DNA from 3 places in the Agarivorans sp. DSG3-1 genome. Region 2 is predicted to be linked to each of the others. Evidence: predicted binding sites of a transcription regulator. Region 2 holds the regulator's gene; each other region holds the start of a gene.

What was found. The regulator sigma-54, encoded in region 2, starts transcription at its own class of promoters, with help from an activator protein. The targets are predictions, from matches to a motif close to GTTGGCACGNNNNTNGNNT.
Region 1: the regulator sigma-54 is predicted to act here: its motif matches at 873-891, upstream of ACLD71_RS10525 (DUF642 domain-containing protein).
Region 3: the regulator sigma-54 is predicted to act here: its motif matches at 1,407-1,425, upstream of ACLD71_RS14580 (LruC domain-containing protein).

The regions. Positions count from the first base shown of each region.
Region 1 covers NZ_CP177241.1:2,251,117-2,253,379, reverse strand. Annotated here, with positions in the region: gene ACLD71_RS10530 (response regulator) at 1-131, shown strand, start outside; gene ACLD71_RS10525 (DUF642 domain-containing protein) at 168-824, opposite strand; gene ACLD71_RS10520 (ABC1 kinase family protein) at 1,053-2,263, shown strand, end outside.
Region 2 covers NZ_CP177241.1:1,908,893-1,911,155, forward strand. Annotated here, with positions in the region: gene hpf (ribosome hibernation promoting factor) at 1-214, opposite strand, end outside; gene ACLD71_RS09015 (RNA polymerase factor sigma-54) at 238-1,740, opposite strand; gene lptB (LPS export ABC transporter ATP-binding protein) at 1,791-2,263, opposite strand, start outside.
Region 3 covers NZ_CP177241.1:3,132,294-3,134,556, forward strand. Annotated here, with positions in the region: gene ACLD71_RS14565 (hypothetical protein) at 1-174, shown strand, start outside; gene ACLD71_RS14570 (hypothetical protein) at 283-519, shown strand; gene ACLD71_RS14575 (GFA family protein) at 648-1,061, shown strand; gene ACLD71_RS14580 (LruC domain-containing protein) at 1,469-2,263, shown strand, end outside.

The sequences.
Region 1 (2,263 bases), 340 kb from region 2:
TAATGCTGTCTTCGGTTACCGATGCCAGTGTGGTAGATGCTTGTCAGAGCCAGGGTATTCAAGGTTTTATCTTTAAGCCTTTGAATGTTGATAGTGGTGGTGAAGTATTACAAGCTTACCTAAAACGATAAGCACCTGTTTGATATTGCCTTTTGTAAAAACGAGCCTTAATCGGCTCGTTTTTTTCGAAGGATAATCAAAGCCGCTAAGGCAAAAATAAGCAAAATAATACTTGCTGGCTCAGATACGGCAAAGGTGGCTGCGCTAAAGCTACTCACCGGAATGGCCTCAACGTAAACGTTATCGATTAAGTTGCCTAGCGAACCATTAATCATCGAATCCAACCGAATCCTCGACCAGTTATCGTTTGCTACAAAGGTTCCGCTGAATTGACGCCACGAATTATTATTATGATCGGCCAATAACTGCGAATACACCGTATTACCCACGCTATCTTCAATACTTACCTGAAAAGACTCATTTCTGTTAGTTCTCGCTCGGTAAGATAAACCGAAACTGTACTGCTGCCCTTGGTTACTCGCAAAGTCTTGGTAAATGCTGTATTTACCCAGTTGGCAAGCTCGTGAACCACCTCCAGAACAGTGGGCGTTAAGCTCAATGAATTGATCGCCCTCAACCGCATTGATGTTGAATAAGTTATCCCAAATCTCAATGTTGTGCCCCTGCCAACCTTGCACATCATTACTCGAGAAGTAGCTCCAGCCACCACGGCGAACATCATTACTCTCAAAGCTTCCGTTAGTAATAATCCCGGCGTTGGCGAACAGCGGTAAACAACATAACAATCCTAATAATTTTTTCATTTTGGCCTCTTCTGGCAATTTGCAAATTCACTTGATTTACTGATGACTAGGCAAGCTTTAGGCCAAAGGAGAAACACAAACATAAGCCATTGATAAGATTAAATATAAACTATCAGCCGGGTTGATTTTCAGATTGCGAAACCCTTAAAAGCCCTAGGCTTAACGCTGTGTTTTTTCACAATATTCGATCTAAATGAAAAATAATGGCGTATTGTTAGGCACAGTCTTTTGCTCTTAGTAGGTAGCGATATCAATAGCCCTAAACACTCTAAGGCCTCAAAGGTACCCAGTGGCCGCTTAGCTCGGCTTGGTCGCCTTGGTTCGCTGGCTTCACGCGTAGCAGGCGGAATGATCGCCGAAGGTGCGGTGCAACTCGCCGCCGGAAAACGCCCTAAACTTAATGAGGTGTTACTTACCCCAAATAACGTGAGACGGGTAGCAGACCAACTGGCTAAATTGCGCGGAGCTGCCATGAAAGTTGGCCAGTTAATGTCGATGGATGCGGGAGAGATGCTACCCAAAGAAGTGAGTGAGTTACTGGCGAGATTGCGTGCCGATGCCGATCCCATGCCGATAGGCCAGCTAAGCCAAGTACTGCTTAAAGAATGGGGCGAAGATTGGCAACAACAGTTTCAGCAATTTTCACTGCAACCAATTGCGGCCGCATCTATTGGCCAAGTGCACAGTGCCTATCTCAGCCAGCAACAACGGGTTGCCATTAAAATTCAGTATCCTGGGGTAAAAGACAGCATTGATAGTGATGTAGATAATGTTGTTAGCTTGCTTAATCTAAGCGGCTTGTTACCGAAGCAGTTTGATTATCAGCAAATCTTACAAGATGCCAAGCTACAGCTTCACCAAGAAGCCGATTACCTGCAAGAATCGGAGTATTTACGCCAGTACCAACAAAAATTAGCGACTCACCCTGAATTTGAATTACCACAATTATTTGATCACCTAACCACCAGCAACATTCTCACAATGAGCCATCATGATGGAGAGGTTATTGATCAGCTAAGCGAAGAGCCACAGGCACTGCGCGACAAAATAATGCATAACCTGTTTAAGCTACTGATGATGGAGTTGTTTGAGTTTGGGCTAATGCAAACAGATCCTAATTTTGCCAACTACCTCTACTCCAAGCAGTCTCAAAAAATCATATTGCTTGATTTTGGCGCAACCAGACAACTTCCCTCTGCACTCTCAGCTGGTTACCGACATTTGTTAAGCAAAGCCTTAAACCAGCCTTTTTCCTTAGATTTAGCCGCGCTCACTGATTTAGGTTTTGTGAATGACGACAGCACTGAGCGACAAATTGCCACCTTAAAGTTAATGCTATCAATGGTCATTAAACCACTGCAATTTGACGGAGATTATGACTTTGCTCAATCTCCGCTGGCTAAACAATTACGCGAAACCGGAATGACCTTGAGTTACGA
Region 2 (2,263 bases):
CATACATATCTGAATGTTCAGCGGTAGCGAATAATTCACCGCCATTTAAATGTAAGGTGGCTTCTGCAATTTGATTGAGCTTCTCGACGTTGAGGATGACATGAACATTGTTTATCTGGTCAAATCGTCGAGTGAGCTTGGCAAACTTGTTATGGACATATTCTTTTAAAGACTCAGTTATATCAACGTGGTGTCCGGTAAGATTAATTTGCATAAATATAGTCCCCTTGATTGGCCTTAAAGTAGGCTCTTACGTTGGTTAGAAGGTGGTATCGCTAAAGACTCACGATATTTTGCAATCGTACGTCTTGCCACCTTGATCCCCTGATCTGCCAAAATATCAGCAATCTTACTATCGCTGAGAGGTTTACTGGTATTTTCGGCAGCAACCAGTTTCTTAATTAATGCACGAATAGCGGTAGATGAACATTCACCGCCGCCATCGGTAGCCACATGGCTAGAGAAAAAATACTTAAGTTCGAAAATGCCGCGAGGTGTGTGCATGAATTTTTGAGTTGTCACTCGAGAAATCGTTGATTCGTGCATTTCTACTGCTTCGGCCACATCGTTCAGCACCATTGGTTTCATTGCTTCTTCACCGTATTCGAAGAAGGCTTGTTGATGGTGAACGATACAGTTAGAGACTTTGAGTAAGGTTTCATTGCGGCTTTCAATACTCTTAATAAACCACTTGGCTTCTTGTAAGTGGCTACGGATAAACTGAGTATCGGTGGCATTAGACGTTTTACTTAAGGATGCATAGTGAGAGTTTACTCTTAGCTTCGGCATCGCATCGGGGTTTAGCTCTACCACCCAACGACCTTGGCGCTTCACTACGGAAACATCGGGAATAACGTATTGGGCTTGGTTTGGCTCAACAGCGTTACCCGGGCGTGGTTCTAAGGTGTGAATCAAACGCATCACTTCGCGCAGCTGGTCTTCTTTTAATTTGGTCTTTCGAGCCAATAAGCGAAAATCTCGATTGGCTAATACATCGATATGGTTAGACACCACATCTTTGGCTTCATTTAGCCATGGTGTTTCTGGGGAAAAACGGCTTAATTGAATTAACAAACATTCTTGTAGTGAGCGCGCGGCAATGCCTACGGGGTCGAAATGCTGAATCCGTTTTAGTACTGCTTCAATTTCGTCAAGCTCTACATCTAAGTCGTTATTGTCACTAGAATTGAGGCCATCTAATAACTGTTCACAATCTTGTGTGAGGTAACCAGATTCATCTACTGCATCAATAATGGCTAAAGCAATGGCTTGGTCTACTTCGCTGAATGGAGTAAGGCGCATTTGCCACAGCATGTGATCTTGTAAGGAGTCAACGGTTTCGCCTTGGAATAACATATCGTTGTCGTCACCACCGCTACTGCCGCTCGATGAGCTAGCTGGCGCGGAACTGGCGCTATAAATATCATCCCAAGTGGAGTCTACGGGTAGGTCATCAGAAACAGTTTCTTGGTTAATGGCATCACCAGCTTCCATTTGGCTGCTGTCTACGTCGGCGCTGGATTCGGCTTCTGTAGATTTTTCATTGGCTGACTTAGCGTCTGTTGCGTCACCATCATTCGAATGTGACTCATCCGCCTCAAGCAGAGGGTTACTTTCCAGAGCCTCTTGAATTTCTTGCTGTAAATCCAGGGTTGAAAGCTGGAGTAAGCGTATGGCCTGTTGTAACTGGGGGGTCATGGTTAACTGCTGACCAAGACGCAACTGCAAAGATGCTTTCATTAACTACCGCTATCCCTTCTTTTTATATTATTTTCTAAGCTGCACTTTAACTATAGCTTGAATTGTTCACCGAGATAAACTCGTTTCACGTGCTCGTTTTCAAGTATTTCTTGTGGCTTACCTGAGGCTATCAATTCACCCTGACTAACGATATAGGCATGCTCACAAACATCGAGAGTTTCCCTTACATTGTGGTCGGTAATTAATACACCTAGACCGCGATCACGCAGATGTTCAATGATTTTTTTAATATCAATAACGGAAATAGGATCTACCCCAGCGAAGGGTTCGTCAAGCAAAATAAACTTAGGGGCTGCGGCTAAGGCGCGGGCAATTTCTACCCGGCGACGCTCTCCGCCTGACAGGCTCATACCGAGATTTTTGCGAATATGCCCAATGTGAAACTCTTCTAGCAAATCGTCCAATGCGCCAATTTGCTGCTCTTTGTCCAAATCCTTACGGGTTTCTAATACCGCTAGAATATTTTTTTCTACCGATAAACGGCGAAAGATAGAGGCTTCTT
Region 3 (2,263 bases), 1.2 Mb from region 2:
ACAACAATCGATGCAACCGTAATTGTATTTGCTATTGGCCTGTTTTTAATCGCTGGCCTGCTTACGGGCTTCGTTGCTATATTTGCAAAAACAATTAAACAAACTCCCTATTTGCAGGTTTTCTGGGGGTTGTTAATAGTGCTAGGTGTGGTTGTTGCTAAAATCCTAGCGTAAAACATTTAACAAAGCGCTCTACCAACAGCAGCAAGCTGCTTGGACTCAAAAAAGCTGCGCTTTTTCTCGCCGGTAAGCGCGGCGTTAAATTTTCACAGGAGGTGAACTATGAAATCATGGATCATTATTTTGGCCGGTTTGTGGTCAACATGGCACTTCATGGACATTGAGTCTGATAGTGGGTTTTTCAGTGTGCTTCTTCCAATCATATTTGGTCTTTTTGTTCTTGCCTTAGTAATAAAACTTACTGGAGTTTCCGGTAAAAGTGGTGGCGGTTATTGCGGCGGTGGCTTTGGTGGTGGAGACTCAGGCGGCGACTCGGGTGGTTGTGGCGGTGGTGATTAACGCTACACGATTTAACAATCGTTTCTAGCGGAACAAATAGCGCCGCTTAGCAGCTAAATACAATTGTCTGCTAAAGGTGGCGTCAGCGACTATTATAGTTCACACACATTGTAAAGATTGAGGGATTTATGAAAGGTAAAGGAACGTGTCTATGTGGTTCGGTTAAGTTGGAAGTAGAGTACGTCAGTAACGAATTGGCCGCTTGTCATTGTAGTATGTGCAGAAATTGGTCTGGCGGCCCAATGTTAGCTATTGATTGTGCTGATTCAGTTAAAATATCAGGTGAATCAAACGTTGTTAGGTATCAGTCATCGGATTGGGCTGAAAGAGGTTTCTGCGGTAAATGTGGTACTCACTTGTTTTACTATTTAGTGCCAAGTAACCAGTATCACCTTCCTGTTGGGTTATTGATATCAGAGGATGATTACACGCTAACTCATCAAATATTCATTGATGAAAAGCCCGAATACTACGAATTTAAAAATGAAACACAAAATATGACGGGTGCGGAAGTTTTTGCCCACTTTGAAAGTGGAGAGTAAATGGCTAATTGGGCGTTAACCCCGCCTATTCAATGCTTCCGTTAATCTTAATCCCTTTTGAATAAGAGAATGCGCTAACGCATTTCTGTACCGAAACGCGTTTGAAATGACCAGTATTTATTGTCTTCCGGCACTTTGTTGTTTTACTTAAAGGCTATTGCCAATAACGCTTACTCGTCAAAACAAAGCAAGCAAATTCAAGTGGTAGCAGCAAGCGCTTGCAGAAATTTGTTCGATAACTTTTCCGTTTAATATTTTAACGTATCGTCTGTTGCAAGATGCAAAAGGCTTTAGTTTTTCTTTTATTTACCTCATTTAATTTCTTACTAATCATATTGTTACAAGTTTGGCTCGGCTCTTGCTGATAAGCAGTATCTGACCTAAATCAGTAAACGATAGGATTACTTATGAAACCATGGAAACCTTTAGCTTTTGCCTTACTCTGCTCACCCTTGAGTAGTTATGGTGCAGCATTTTCTAGTTGCCCTACACAGGCATTTCTCGTGCAACAGAACGTGGCGCAATTGTATGGCGTTAATCTCGCCACTGGCTATTACCAAACGCTATCTGAAGACATGGGAACCACCGGTAAACTCAATGCCATTGGCTTTAATCTGCATGACGATTATTTGTATGCTTGGAGTTACCAGCACAAGACGCTGGCGCGAATTGGCGACGACTACCAAGTAGAGCCTTTAGCGCTGAATTGGAATGGCTTTGCTAGCGATGTGAGCTTTTATGTTGGTGATGTGGCTGTAGAGAGCAATGCCCATTACCTTTACCGCAGCGGTTCGGCATATGGCTTGTTTAGAGTGTCGTTAGACTCAGCAGATGCAGATTATTTAAGCATGCAACGTGTGATTGATGGCAGTGCGCTTAATCTTAGAATTTTTGATATGGCGTTTCACCCTGATAACGGCATGCTTTATAGCGTAGATAACCAAGGGCGTTTATGGCGAATTAACCCAGAAACTGGCGCCAGCGAGAACCTTGCCAATGTTGGCCAAGTAGGTACGTTTGGTGCGGTGTATTTTGATGTGAGCGGTCATTTGTACATTAGCCGTAATTCAGACGGTTTAGTGTTCCAAATTGATATTGCGTCTAACTCTCCTGAGGCTCAGCTTTATGCTCAAGGACCTGCATCAAGCAATAATGACGGCGCACGTTGTGCTATTGCTCCTATAGTAGCCGCCGATGATGCC